DNA from 2 places in the Synechococcus sp. WH 8016 genome. Region 2 is predicted to be linked to the other one. Evidence: predicted binding sites of a transcription regulator. Region 2 holds the regulator's gene; the other holds the start of a gene.
What was found. Region 2 encodes NtcA, which controls nitrogen genes in cyanobacteria. Its sites were predicted from a motif close to GTANCNNNNGNTAC; they were not measured.

Region 1: a site for NtcA is predicted at 3,863-3,876, ahead of SYN8016DRAFT_RS09775 (urease accessory protein UreD). Genes of this name have one in related genera too.

What each region holds. Positions count from the first base shown of each region.
Region 1 covers NZ_AGIK01000003.1:245,598-252,970, forward strand. Annotated here, with positions in the region: gene SYN8016DRAFT_RS09750 (branched-chain amino acid ABC transporter permease) at 1-563, opposite strand, end outside; gene urtA (urea ABC transporter substrate-binding protein) at 655-1,950, opposite strand; gene ureG (urease accessory protein UreG) at 2,067-2,669, opposite strand; gene SYN8016DRAFT_RS09765 (urease accessory protein UreF) at 2,669-3,337, opposite strand; gene ureE (urease accessory protein UreE) at 3,334-3,801, opposite strand; gene SYN8016DRAFT_RS09775 (urease accessory protein UreD) at 3,911-4,801, shown strand; gene SYN8016DRAFT_RS09780 (urease subunit gamma) at 4,865-5,167, shown strand; gene SYN8016DRAFT_RS09785 (urease subunit beta) at 5,179-5,499, shown strand; gene ureC (urease subunit alpha) at 5,503-7,212, shown strand.
Region 2 covers NZ_AGIK01000002.1:55,930-63,302, forward strand. Annotated here, with positions in the region: gene dcd (dCTP deaminase) at 1-189, opposite strand, end outside; gene SYN8016DRAFT_RS07145 (cob(I)yrinic acid a,c-diamide adenosyltransferase) at 189-797, opposite strand; gene rph (ribonuclease PH) at 932-1,657, shown strand; gene ntcA (global nitrogen regulator NtcA) at 1,735-2,469, shown strand; gene SYN8016DRAFT_RS07160 (DUF3084 domain-containing protein) at 2,521-3,651, shown strand; gene SYN8016DRAFT_RS07165 (hypothetical protein) at 3,648-4,100, shown strand; gene SYN8016DRAFT_RS07170 (DUF3146 family protein) at 4,078-4,335, opposite strand; gene pth (aminoacyl-tRNA hydrolase) at 4,335-4,958, opposite strand; gene SYN8016DRAFT_RS07180 (TatA/E family twin arginine-targeting protein translocase) at 4,963-5,259, opposite strand; gene psbH (photosystem II reaction center phosphoprotein PsbH) at 5,269-5,475, opposite strand; gene psbN (photosystem II reaction center protein PsbN) at 5,562-5,702, shown strand; gene SYN8016DRAFT_RS07195 (alpha-mannosidase) at 5,690-7,373, opposite strand, start outside.

The DNA of each region.
Region 1 (7,373 bases), on a different contig from region 2:
CGGGATGTTGCCTTAGCAATACGGCTAATTTGCGAGGCCAATCCACCCGCAAATAACACACCAATGAAAGCAGAAACAGCCCAACCACCTAGTCGCACAAACCGAGATTGACGACCCTCCAATAAGGTCTTCGGAAGAAACAACGGAACACTGAATCCGAGCACTAGAAACACAACCATTCCTGCCGCATAGGCAAGCGGAACGCTGCGCACAAACTGCTGGAGAATCAAACTGACACCCCACGTAGCAAGCAGAGTCTCCAGTGGACTCCCATATAGACGTCGTATTACTGTGCGTTCAAGCAAAATACCAACAACACCACTCACAACGAAGGCGCATGGAATAGCAACCAATACGTAGGCGTTGTAAATAGGCGCAAGAAGGGGAAGTTTGAAAATGAGCTGTACCACATAGGTGGTATAGGCACCAAGCATAATTAATTCGCCGTGAGCGAGATTAATCACACCCATCAAGCCAAACACAATGGCCAGTCCAAGGGCGGCCATCAGCAACACAGAGCCGATGGCCACACCGTTGAACAAACTTTCGAAAAGCAGTTGCACGGGGGGTGTCTAGTAAGCGAAAAAAATGAAAAGAGGAGCCCCCAAGGGACCCCTCCAAAAGCAAGCCATCAGTCGATGGAGCTATTCATGATCAGAGCTTGTACTTCTCTCCCTTACTGGGATCAGACCAATCGCAAGCAAAGCCCTTCGATGTGGGCTCAAACTGGTTCCAAGTCTGAGGATCAATTGGGCTGTCCGACTCTTCTACGATTTCGAACTGACCATCTGCAGTAATCGCTCCGATCCGAACGATTTGAGAGATGTGATGGTTAGGACGAACCTCAATTGGGCCTTGAGGAGCATCGAACTTGATACCAATCAGGGCTTCACGTACTTTGTCGTCATCAAAAGTACCGGCTTTTTCAACAGCCATCTTCCAGAGGTACACCATATTGTATGCAGACTCTTGAGGGTCAGCGACAACACGGTCAGCTCCATACTTGGCCTTGAAGTCAGCAGCAAACTTCTTGGATGCCGGCGTATCAATGGACATCATGTAGTTCCAAGCGCCGTAATGACCTTCAAGGAACTCGGGTCCAATTGTGCTGATTTCTTCTTCAGCAATGGAATAGCTCATCACATAATAACCATTTTCAGGAGTAATTCCGGCATCCTGAATTTGCTTGAAGAAAGCAACATTTTGGTCACCATTGAGGGTGTTGATAATCACACCGCCATCAGGCAAAGCCTTTTTAATCTTGGCAATGATCGGAGCAACTTCTGTATTGCCAAGAGGCAAATAATCTTCACCAACAACTTCTCCACCCAGAGACTTCACCTGCTCCTTCGTGATGGTGTTAGACGTACGAGGGAACACGTAGTCAGATCCCACTAAATAGAAGGGCTTGCCTGCAGCTGGCGACTTCTCGAACATAAAGCTGGTCGCTGGCTCAGACTGCTGGTTAGGAGTCGCGCCGGTATAGAAGATATTTTTCGAACACTCTTGGCCTTCGTACTGAATCGGGTAATAGAGGAAAGCATCTTTCGATTCGTACACCGGAAGCATTGCCTTACGGCTAGCAGAGGTCCAACCGCCGAACACAACAGGAACTTTGTCCTGATCGATGAGTTTTTTGGACTTCTCAGCAAACGTGGGCCAATCGGAGGCACCGTCTTCAACGATGTAATCAATTTTGTACTTCTTACCATCTACCTCAACACCACCGGCAGCATTAATTTCATCAATGGCCATTTTTTCTGTATCCACCAAGGTGGACTCAGAGATGGCCATCGTGCCAGTCAGAGAGTGAAGAATGCCAACGGTAACGCTGTCGTCAAACTCAACGTTGGAGGCTTTCTCATCGCCACCACCACAAGCTGTGACGGCCAGACCCAGCGACGCTGCGGCCATGCCGGCAAAGAGACGCTTGGACAATGATGAACTCATGAGTATCAAAACAAGAGGAACGACGTTTCAACGCCGGAGTTCGAAAGGTACCGATCTGAAGAAAGAAGCTCCTGTATCAACAAAGACTATTTGCCAATCGGCAGACCAAATACGCGTCAATTTGGTATCTGTTGCAACACAAAGGCTTCCACAAGATCGAGTCCTTCCCCATTTCGAAGGTTGGTAAAGCACCAGGGTCGATCCCGCCGCATCCTCAACGTGTCCTGTTCCATCACGGCTAAGTCAGCACCAACAAGGGGAGCCAGATCAATCTTGTTAATCACCAATAAATCGGATCGTGTAATGCCAGGACCGCCTTTGCGAGGAATCTTGTCCCCAGCCGCTACATCAATCACATAAATACAAAGGTCGACTAATTCGGGGCTAAAACTGGCCGCAAGATTGTCACCTCCGCTCTCCACCATCACCAAATCAAGCCCTGGGAACTGACATTCCAGTTCACCCACAGCCGCTCGGTTGATGGAGCAGTCTTCTCGAATCGCCGTATGCGGGCACCCTCCGGTTTCAACCCCACGGATGCGCTCAGGCTCTAAGGCACCTGAACGCGTCAGGAATTGGGCATCCTCTTGGGTGTAAATGTCATTGGTCACAACCGCCAATTGCAGGCGGTTGCGCAATCTCCTGCACAGCGCTTCCACGAGCGCTGTCTTGCCTGAGCCCACCGGCCCGGCGATGCCAAGCCTGAGTTTGCTGCTCATCAGCTCCGGAACAAACGTGAATACAACTCAGCATGCGCCAACTGGGCCAACCCCGCACCAGCACCACCACACCAAAGGGTGTACGGGTCTTGATCTTTCAAAACAGATGCCTGTTCACGAATCATCGGCAACAGCTGCTGCTGGATCCGTTGAGCCGTAGTGGGACCCAGCGGCACCAAGCGAACCGCTGCACTGAGCTGATTCGCAACCCAACCGTAGAGATAACCCTCCACCATCTCCAACTCAGAAATCTTCAACGACAAAGCAGCCCAAGCCCAGGCCGCCGGCCAAGCCAGCACCACCGGCTGAGGCAATGGATGTCCAAGATCAACCATCAATTGCAGCAAAGAACCGCCCATCTGTCCTTGCTGGGCACGCACCTCAGCCGACTCCCTCAAAGCCAACAACCACCCATCCAAAGACATCAACTCGCTGGGCATCTCTGACCTTTCTTGCTCCCAGTGTTGAAGCTGGACGCGCAATGGATTTAACGCCGCAGCCTCCAACCTCAGGGCACCCCTTTGAAGCTCCGCTTCAATCCAATGTTGGAGATCTAATTCATCAATCAATGAACCATTCTGGATCAAAACTTCAAGACCCTCGGAATAGCTAAAAGCGCCAACGGGCAAGGCAGGACTCACCAACTGCAGCAATGCAAGCGATGTCATGCGTGCTGATGGCCGATGTAAGCACCGCCTTCTGGCATGAAGGGACGGCAACACCGTGTCACCTTCAATCCGCGACCGTTAAGCATGGTGGCGAGGACGGAGTCGTTGAGCAACAACAGCTCATGCTCATGCAACTCAAGAGCCACATGACGATTTCCTAGGTGATAAGCAGCTTCAAGCAATGCAAGCGGCGTTGCTGCCTCCACTCGCAACAACTCCTCAGGAGCCGCAGTCACCAGCACATGCACCTGATGATGCGCATCGGTGAGGCGATCACCTGGTGTTAACGGGCGCTCACGCGGCAGCTGCAACAACACGTCTCGACCACACACTGTGCGACGACGTCCGCGCAGCACCGTGCGCTGATCCGCACTCAGCGGCAACTCCATGGCCGCCGGGGTGGCGTCCGGCAATGGCTCCTCAGACAAGAGGCGATGGTCCAACACGATCAAGCCAACATCCAAGGGTTCAGACAGCCAAAGAGATCACACAACAAAGACTGCCCAAACAGCACACTTTTATTTGGTAGTGCTTGCTACAGAGCTAAGCAGAGTTGGCGTCGAGCGTGCGTAGATGCATCGACTTGACCCATGGCACGGCACCTGCAACCTGCTGTTTGCTGAAGGCCGCAGCGGCAGTCAATTTCAGGGGGGCTGCACCGCGCCCCTTAAGTTAATGCGCGCCGGGCGGGGGAAGAACGGGCGCTGCGAGCTGCCACTGCTTCACACCGCTGGCGGTCTCGTGGGGGGAGATCAATTGAGCATCAACCTCAGCTTGAAATCGAACAGTCGCTGCCTGATCACCAGCGTGGCCGCGCAAAAGGTGTATGGATCCGTCGGTCGCAGCCAACGCCATCCCCGAGGTGCATGGGCCCGCCAACAGGTGGTGGCAGAGCTGGATGCAGAGAGCGATTTGGAGTGGCTACCCCAAGAGCTTGTGCTCTACGCCGACGCTCTGTTTGAGCAAAACCTCAGCGTCACCTTGCCGATGGATGGATCCTTTCTCAGCGCAGAAATTGTGCGTCTCGGGCGCACTGCCGCAAACGAAACCTTGGGGCGGGGGTGCTGGAGATCAGGCGTTCAGATCCAACGCCAAACGCCTGAAGGTCAGCGCTGGGAACTTGTTGACAGACTCGAAATCAGCGACGCAGCGCTGAAGGGAATCCATGGACTCAATCAACAACCCGTCTTCGGCACCCTGGTTTGGGCGGCACCCTTCCCTCTTCCTACAGAAACGATCAACACCCTCATCGATGACGTTCGGCAAGATCGAGAGGATCTCGAAGGCCAGATGCATTGCGGCGTTCTCCCCCAGGGGCTGATCGCCCGCTACAGCGGCTTCTCAAGCCGTGATGCCCGTTTTTGGTTCAGCAGAATTTGGGCTCGCACCCGTCGAGCTCGAGACCTGGCTCCTCCGCAGATTCCCAGGGTCTGGCCCTTACAAGAACATCCATTGAAGGCCTAAGCGTTCAATTTGAACATTCCGCTGGCCCAGGGAGATAGAAACTAGAAAGAGTGCAAGGTCACCATGCACCTCAGCCCCCAGGAAAAAGACAAACTTCTCATTGTCACGGCTGCGCTCTTGGCAGAACGTCGACTCCAGCGTGGCCTCAAACTCAACCACCCTGAAGCCGTGGCATGGCTCAGCTTCTTGGTTTTAGAAGGCGCACGCGATGGGAAAACTGTGGCCGACCTGATGCAGGAAGGCAGCACTTGGCTGAGCCGCGACCAGGTGATGGAGGGCATTCCAGAGTTGGTGGATGAAGTCCAAATCGAGGCGGTATTTCCCGATGGAACCAAACTCGTGACCCTGCATGACCCCATTCGCTAAGGCTTTTTTTGATGGCACCCCTCATCCCCGGTGAATTGATACCGGAACCCGGCGAACTGGAACTCAACGCCAACAGAGAGGTCACAACCCTCAGCGTTGCCAACAGCGGTGACCGCCCCGTCCAGGTGGGGTCCCACTTCCATTTCCAAGAAGCCAATGCTGCTCTGATCTTTGACCGTGACGCTGCACGCGGCCAAAGGCTTGATATTCCAGCCGGTACGGCCATTCGCTTCGAACCAGGTGATCACCGCGACGTGAATTTGATCCCGTTTGCTGGAGCACGCCGCGTGGTCGGCTTCAACGGACACATCAACGGACCCCTCGACGCCTGATTCATGCCCTATCGCATTTCCCGCCAGGCCTACGCCGAAACCTATGGGCCAACCACCGGAGACCGCATTCGCTTAGCGGACACCGACCTCATCCTCGAAGTGGAAAAAGATTTCACCACCTACGGCGATGAGGTGAAATTCGGTGGCGGAAAAGTGATTCGCGATGGGATGGGCCAATCCCAAACCTCCCGGGCTGGAGGAGCCGTTGACACCGTAATTACCAATGCCCTCATTCTTGATTGGTGGGGCATCGTCAAGGCCGATATCGGCCTAAAGGATGGCCGCATTGTCGGGATCGGCAAAGCCGGCAACCCCGACATCCAGGAAGGCGTCACCATCGTGATCGGCCCCGGCACCGAAGCGATTGCTGGTGAAGGACACATCCTCACCGCTGGTGGGATTGACACCCATATCCATTTCATCTGCCCCCAACAGATCGAAACGGCCCTGGCCAGCGGTGTGACCACCTTGATGGGGGGCGGCACTGGACCAGCCACAGGAACCAATGCCACCACGTGCACGCCTGGTGCGTTTCATATAGGCCGCATGCTGCAGGCCGCTGAGGGCCTACCCGTAAACCTGGGGTTCTTCGGGAAAGGAAACGCCAGCACCTCAGAAGCTTTAGAGGAGCAAGTACGCGCGGGAGCATGCGGTCTCAAACTGCATGAAGATTGGGGCACCACGCCTGCCGCCATTGATGCCTGCCTGTCGGTAGCCGATCAAATGGATGTGCAGGTCTGCATCCACACCGACACCCTGAATGAAGCCGGCTTCGTTGAAGACACCATCGCCGCCATCAAGGGCCGAACCATTCACACCTTTCATACCGAAGGTGCTGGCGGCGGGCATGCGCCCGACATCATCAAAATCTGCGGAGAGGCGAATGTGATTCCCAGCAGTACCAACCCCACACGTCCTTACACCCGCAACACCCTCGAAGAACACCTCGACATGTTGATGGTGTGCCATCACCTGGATCCCAAAATCCCTGAAGACGTGGCCTTTGCAGAATCACGCATCCGCCGCGAAACGATCGCAGCTGAGGACATCCTTCACGATCTCGGCGCCTTCTCGATCATCGCCAGCGATTCCCAGGCCATGGGACGGGTGGGAGAAGTGATCACACGCACCTTCCAGACGGCCCACAAAATGAAGGTTCAACGCGGAGCCCTGCCAGAAGATTCAAGCCGCAACGACAACCACCGTCTGAAGCGCTATATCGCCAAAGTCACCATCAATCCAGCGATCGCCCATGGCATCAGCAGCCAAGTTGGGTCTGTAGAGACAGGCAAACTCGCCGATCTGGTGCTCTGGAAACCAGGATTCTTTGGGATACGACCGCAACTCGTCGTGAAAGGCGGATCGATCGTCTGGGCCCAAATGGGTGATGCCAACGCCTCAATCCCCACACCTGGGCCTGTACATGGAAGACCTATGTTTGCCGCCTTTGGCAAAGCCCTTGCCCCCAGTTGCCTCACCTTTTTGAGCGATGCAGCCCTCAACGACAACATCCAAAGCAAACTCGGACTGGAACGCACCTGTATTGCCGTAGAACACACCCGTGACGTTGGCAAAAGTGCACTGAAACTCAACTCAGCACTTCCCAACATGAGCGTGGATCCACAAACCTATGAGGTGTTCGCCGATGGCGAGCTGCTCACCTGTGAACCAGCGGAGGTGCTTCCCCTGGCGCAGCGTTATCTGCTTCTTTGACCACGACCGGCCAAAGAACATCGTCCAGAATGACATCAGTAAATGGTCAGCAAAATATTCCTAGACCAAAAAATGGTTCTCTTCACTGCTTGATCACCGACACATTAATCCAGAAAAAGTATTAACCGAAACCAAAAAACTATCCTTCGAACCAGTTCGTG
Region 2 (7,373 bases):
TGGGACGTGGCGAAAGATCAAAAACTCCTTTGGCGAGAGCCTTAGGTCGTAGCCGTAGGACGAGCAGCCAAAACTCAGGACCGGACCTTGGCGTTGATCCGGATCCAAGTGGCGTACCAATCCATTTTGAAAAGGTTCAAGCATGCCTGCATCTGCTTGATCCGTAATCCAGCGATCGTTCTTCAGCATTAAAAACCTCGACGCAATTCCGTCACTTGATCAGCCATCTCCATCATCTCTGCAGGGATCGCGGGCCCCGTCACAATCACATCCATGGCGGATGGCCGTTGCTCCAACACCGACAAGACATCCTCATGACTCAGATAGCCCAGCTCGATTGCCAAGCCAATCTCATCCAACACGAGTTGATCCAACGTGCCTTCTAAAAGATGGGTTTTGCAGATCTGCCAAACCGCCTGAACCGCCTCTTTGACCTCGTCATCGCGGCTATCAGCAGCATCTGAGAGACATTCCGTCACGGAAGGGCGCAACCATCTCAGCCGATCGCAGAGGGTGAGGCTGCTTTGAGGGCCTTGGCCCACTCCACCCTTAAGAAACTGAGCAATTAAGACATGGCTCCCCAGGCCTGCCGTGCGCAGCGCCTGGCTCAGAACACCAGAAAAACTCCCCCGAAAGGAGGCGGTATGCACCTGAAGCTGACCTTCCGGAGCCACCAAATGCAGCGGTGGACGAACCTCCACGGAGGGGAGTCGCCTGAGTCCTGCTTGCTCGAGAGTCCTGTGGTCAACAGTCCGCGACTCACGGGAATGATGGGTAGGGCTGAGGCTGACGGTCATCACATTCGCCGATGTCCGGCAAATCCGGATGTGGATGAATCTAGCGGTGAAAGTCCAAGACACAAGTGTTTTGACACCATCCATGGTGTGCCTAGCCACCTGGCAGGCTCAAAGCATCTCCGCACCGTGGGCTCATGACTGGCACCTCTCGCAATGACGGACGTCAGCCGGGCGAGCTTCGCCCCTTCTCGATCAGCTGGGATCCGATGGGATTTGCCCTGAGTTCAGTGATCATCCACAGCGGACGCACCGCCGTTCTTTGCAGCGTTTGTCATCAAGAAGGCGTGCCTCGCTGGCGCAAAGATCAAGGCCAGGGGTGGCTCAGTGCCGAATACCGACTCCTGCCTGGATCCACTCCAGAGCGACAGAACCGTGAACTCCTCAAACTGAGCGGACGCACCCAGGAGATTCAGCGTCTGATTGGCCGCAGCCTGCGCGCAGCCATCGACATGCAGGCTCTCGGCGAAAACACGTTGAAAATCGATTGTGATGTGATTCAGGCGGACGCGGGCACCCGCACCGCCGCGATCAGCGGATCTTGGGTCGCCCTTCAGCGGGCCTGTGAGCGACTGGTTCAACAAGGGGTCCTCACCAGCAACCCTGTCCAATCCCAGGTGGCAGCCGTCTCCGTGGGTGTGATTCACAATCGCCCCCTGCTCGATCTCGACTACAGCGAAGACAGCCAAGCCGATGTGGATCTCAATGTCGTGATGAACGGAGAGGGGCATCTGCTGGAGCTGCAGGGAACGGCGGAAGGCGCTCCCTTTAGTCGTCACCAGCTCAATGACCTACTGGACCTTGCCGAGCCTGGGCTCAAGCAAATCATGCAGGATCAGAATTCGGCTCTTTCCACTAGGTGAAAATGCGGGGTTTCGTGTTCCTTGCTACATGAACAGGGGGTGCTGATCCATAACATCCCAATACACGAGTAGAAACCATGGCCGAAGTCAGCCGCGGCTTCAGCCGATACGCCCCTCCCACCATCCGCCCGGTGGGCTCGAATTTCGGAACTCCCACGGCTCCAGCCACCCGCACCCTTCAAGATGTCATTCGTGGTCTCGATGGTGCTAATACCGAGATGGTGGAGCGCGGGAAAACCATCTTTTTCCCCGGCGACCCCGCTGAAAAGGTTTATCTGATTCGTCGAGGTGCCGTCCGCCTCTCCAGGGTTTATGAATCCGGCGAGGAAATCACTGTTGCCCTGTTGCGAGAAAACAGTTTGTTTGGCGTTCTGTCGTTGCTGACAGGTCACCGCTCCGATCGCTTTTATCACTCAATCGCTTTCACAAGGGTGGAGATGGTGACGGCTCCAGCCACATCCGTGCGGCAGGCCATTGAAGACGACACCAGTGTGGGATTGCTGTTGTTGCAGGGGCTGTCCAGCAGGATTCTCCAGACTGAAACGATGATCGAAACCCTCACCCATCGAGACATGTCATCTCGGCTGGTGAGCTTTCTGCTGGTGCTTTGTCGAGATTTCGGTGTGCCTGGTCAACGGGGGATCACCATCGATTTACGCCTTTCTCACCAAGCCATTGCCGAGGCGATCGGGTCCACACGCGTCACGATCACGCGTCTCCTGGGGGACCTCAAGTCATCGAGCCTTGTCGATATCGATCGCAAAAAGATCACTGTTCTCGATCCAATCGCTCTCGCCAAGCGGTTCAGCTGACCATGCAGGTGAAGATGGAGCTCCCATCCGAACTCTGATCCTTCATTTTCCGTGACCGGCTGGTTTCTACTTCTCGCCCTGCTTGTGCTTGGAGGCGTGCTCTCAACCCTGGGGGACCGCCTTGGCTCTCGCGTGGGGAAAGCTCGGCTGAGCTTGCTTGGACTGCGTCCCAAGCGCACAGCCGTGGTGATCACGGTGTTGACCGGCAGTCTAATTAGTGCGCTTTCCCTTGGACTCCTGCTCTTGGTCAGTCGGCAACTCAGGGTCGGGCTGTTTGAACTGAATGCTCTCGAAGCCAAATTAAGGAGCAGTCGCGCCGATCTCAAAACCAGCAAAAGCGCTCAGGAGCAAGCTAGCAAGGAGCTCACAACGGCCCAAGAACGCGCGGCAGAACTGCGTCGCACCCTCAAGCCCCTCCAGGAACAAACCCGATCCTTGGAAGCGGAGCGACAGCGCTTGAGCCAAGACGTAGATGCCAAAGATATCGAGATCCAACGCACCGAACAGGAACTCTCTGCCGTGCGCACGCAAATTCGCGATGGCGAGAAAGAACTCAATCAACTGGAAGACACGCTCCTCGCGCTGCGGCGCGGCAACGTCGCCATCAGCAGCGGGCAGCCGCTTGCCACCGTGACCCTGAAACTCGAACGCCCCGATCAGGCAAAAACGGTGATCGATCAGTTGCTCCGAGACGCCAATCTTCAGGCCTATCAACAGGTCCTGCCTGGCCAACCGGCAAAGCGTCAGATCCTGCTGGTTCCGAGGCCTGACATCAAGCGCTTGGAACAAACGATTCGCAAACCTGGCACCTGGGTTGTGAACATCCGTTCAGCCGCCAATGTGCTGCTGGGCGAAACCGTTGTCTACGCCTTCCCTGAAGTGCTTCCCAATGTCACGGTGACCAGGGAGGGTGAGGTCTTGGCACGCACCACCCTGGCGAGCAATGAACGCGACCCTGAAGCCGTACGCAATCGGCTGAACCTTCTCCTCGCCTCCACATTGGCCGAGGTGCAAAGACGCGGTTCTCTCAGCAAGGGATTGCAGTTTGATGGCAATGCCATCAATGCGCTTGGCCAAGAGCTGATCGACCGCAACGGAGGACTCGCGGGGCTGGAAGCGGTGGCGTTACGCCGCAGCGAAACAGCAGATCCCATCGCCATCCAGCTGCGTCTCAGCCGATGACTCGCGTTGTCGCCATGGATCCTGGCCGAAGCAAATGCGGATTGCTCCTCGCAGACACCGCCACGAACACCGTGCTTCAAGGGATGGTGACCCCCAGCGCTCAAGTCCTTGATCAGCTTCGCGTCTGGATGGCGGACGCTCAGGGGGACACCGCCCAGATTGCTGAACTGGTGATCGGGGATGGCACCAGCAGCATGATCTGGCAACAACAACTGCCTGCAAGCCTGCCGATCCGCGTCGTCGACGAAACGGGAACCACCCTTCGAGCCAGAGAGCGTTACTGGCAGTTATGGCCGGCACGGGGCTGGAAACGCTTGCTTCCCAAAGGCCTACGCATCCCATCGGGCGATCTTGATGCCATCGCCGCGCTCGTCATCCTCGAGGACTATCTCGATCGACCATTGCAATGGCCGGGTCCCGATCCCCTCAGAACCGGGCTCTCACGGTGAAGGTGTAGTCCCCTCCCGGTTCCAGGTCATAGTCAGATTTCACAAGAAAGCGAAGCAGCGCGTCTTGAATCAACGCGCGCCCCAAGGACGGCTCCACACTCAACTCGCCACGATCAAAAAACCAGCTGAACTGCCAATTGAAGCCTCCGGCCTGGACGTCTCCCTCCAAACATTGATCTGCAAAACTCTGGCGTTGAACCCGTAAGTGGGCGGTGGTAACGGGGAGCGCTGCCATCACGCCTCAGGGTTGGTGGGAGCCAACTGAAGCCCATTGATGTGATTGCCGGCGAGGTCGAGACCTTGCCGCTGAATCCGCTCCAAACCATCGACCACCTCCACCAGCACCTTGTCGAGCAGGGGCTCCTCCTCACGACTGAAACTTCCCAGGACGTGCGACACCGTTCGCGCCTTGCGCTCACTGGGATTTTGCCCGGGTGCACCGATGCCTATCCGCAGACGCGCAAAATCCTGGGTGCCGAGATGCTGGATGGTGCTTTTCAGGCCGTTGTGGCCACCAGCAGAGCCGCGGGCGCGTAAACGCAAACGACCAAGCGGCAGATCCATATCGTCCACGAGCACCAATAGCTGATGGAGCTCAAACCCGAACCAATCGAGCGCAGCCCGAATCGAGCGGCCGCTGTCGTTCATGAACGTTTGGGGCATCAACAAGCGCAATCGCCGCTCTCCCGAGCCCAGATCAGCAAGCTGACCTTGGAGCTTGGGCGTCGAACGAAAAGCACCACCCTCGCGAGAGACCAGCCGCTCCAAGGCCATGAAGCCCACGTTATGACGGGTGTTGGCATAACGATTGCCTGGATTCCCCAACCCCACCACCAAGCGGAGATCACCGCGATTCATCAAATCAATCGGAGGGGGGTGTCGGCTCTGATTTTGGCGCAACCGCAGGCGTAACAGCGGCCTCTACGGATGCCTCTAAAACTGTTGCCTGATCAACCGCTTTCGCCTGATCTGCCACAGGTTCAGGGTCGGCCATGGCCTTATTAATTTCGCGCTCAAACTCTTTGGAGGCCGATTGAAAACCCTTCAAAGTTTTTCCCAAGGTGCGACCGAACTCGGGAAGCCGTTTAGGGCCAAACACCAAAAGAGCGACCGCCGCGATGACGGCCATCTCTGGCAGGCCAATGCCGAAAACATTCATTCGCTGAGATCAGCCGAGGCCCAAGCCGTTCCAGTTGACATTGATTCCTTCGAGGATCAGCGACTTGTTGTACAGCTGGAGAATGATCAGCAAGAACACAAGGAAGAGGGCCATAAAGATGCCCATCACTGGTGTTGTTCCCCAACCAGGGACAACCTTGCCGTATTCCGAATTAAGGGGGCGGAGCAAATCTCCCAGACGGGTGCGTTGAGCCATGGCAGCGCTGAAGTCTCGGGTGGAATTAAGTCTCGATACTGTAGGGGCTACGACCCGTAAAGGCGTCGATCCTGTGGAGAGTTGTGATGGAAAGTTCGTCCCCGGCCATGTCAGTGGCGATTGCGGTGCTGGCGGCCCTGCTTGGGTTAACAGGGTTGGGGGTCTACACCGCCTTTGGACCGCCATCCAAAAACCTCGACGATCCGTTTGATGATCACGAGGATTGAACGCGCTCCAAAACCAAGCTGATGAGCTGACCAGGTTGAACTTCCCAGACCGTCTTTCGCTCGTTCAACTCGACGCCGCTCAGCGTCCAATCGCTCCCCGGCAACCATCGCTGGCGCGCTGGACCGGCATTGAGCAACTCAATTTCAACGGCCTGATCGCTGAGTCCGTCACCCTGGGCTGATCGCACTGAAATCGGCACCAGACCGATGGGCAAAGCGGGAAGCCCTTGCCAGCGATGATCCAGCGCAACAGGACCCAGCCAACCCGGCTCCCTAAATCGGATCGCTGCCTGGGGCACACCACTGCGGTTCCAACCGAGCACCGCTGGCATCAAGGCCAAGCGGTGCCGATGCCATCCGTGATCCGCAGAGGGATCCGGCCAGGTTGGACCTCGAAGCAGCGACACCCCTAAATGGTGATCGCTGGCATCGACCCCCTGGGGGCCATCCAGCAAGACAGCCATCCCACCCCCAGGAGCCTCCGCTTCAGCGGCCAGCCATGAAATCACAGGCAATTCCCAACGCTCCTTTTCAAAGGAAGTGCACGCTTGTGCTGGTCGCTCGATCACTCCACCACTCGTATCGGCCGCCCAACGCACCGCAGGCCTCTTCAACGGCACTTCCAATCTCAGCAATTCATGGGTCTGCTGCCATTGGACACTGAGCTGGGCCTCGAGCCAGGGGGAATCGGCTTGCAGCATGAGGTCCAAGCGCACCTTGCTCAGCCCAGCCATCGTGCGCAGCACCATTCGGGCGGTGAGAGGGCCCGACTCCACCAATTCTGCCGACCAGCGTTCGGCCATCGGCAGCGCATGTTGGCGGTAATCAGCGGCAAGATCCCAAGCATCCCAAAACTCCCCTCGATCGGAAAAGCGCCGCAATCGCAGGGGTTTGCTGAGCTGTGGCACCCCCTTGCCGTCAAGCAGCTGAACCAGCCCATGGACGCCGACATCTGCCGTCACCAGACCGTTGCTCAACCTCCACAGTCCCGACGACACCACCTCCACGCTCACCGGATGACGAACGGGCAAGACAGAGCCCAAAGGCTCACGGCTGCGCTGCAGAGGGAGCGCGCAAACGCCCTCACTACAGGGCAGTTGCACCCAAACACCGCCTGAAGGCGCCACCTGCCCAGGAAGACTCTGCCCACCACTGGACCAATGCCCCTTGGGTAGGCGCAGCAACGGTGACCAATGCGCCAAGGGCTGCAAGCCGCACCAAGTCCAACGAGAGCGATGGGGATCGGAATCCAACACCTCCTGATGGGACGTAAGCAGATGGCCTAAAAGCTGGTCTCGACAGCGCACCGCACGCCGGCGAGCATCACACCAGATCGGTTCAGCCTGCTCAAACACCTCGGGGATCGAGGTGCCAGGAAGGATGTCATGAAATTGTTGGAACAACAGAGGGCGCCAATCGCTGTCCTGGGCGTGGTTGGGCACAAGCTGATCAGCCCGAGTCCCAAGCAGCGCGGCAGCCAGTTCAGCCTCACGAAGAAGCCTTTCCAGGCTGCGGTTGTGCCGTTTCTGATCAGGCCGACTGGTCGCGCAACCCCGATGCAGCTCGAGATAAAGCTCATCCCGCCAGACCGGCAAGCTGGAGCGGCAAGGCTCCAAGTGATCGAGGTAGGCGCGCAGCGTTCCAGGCTGCTGGGTCACTGCCTGCGGCTGG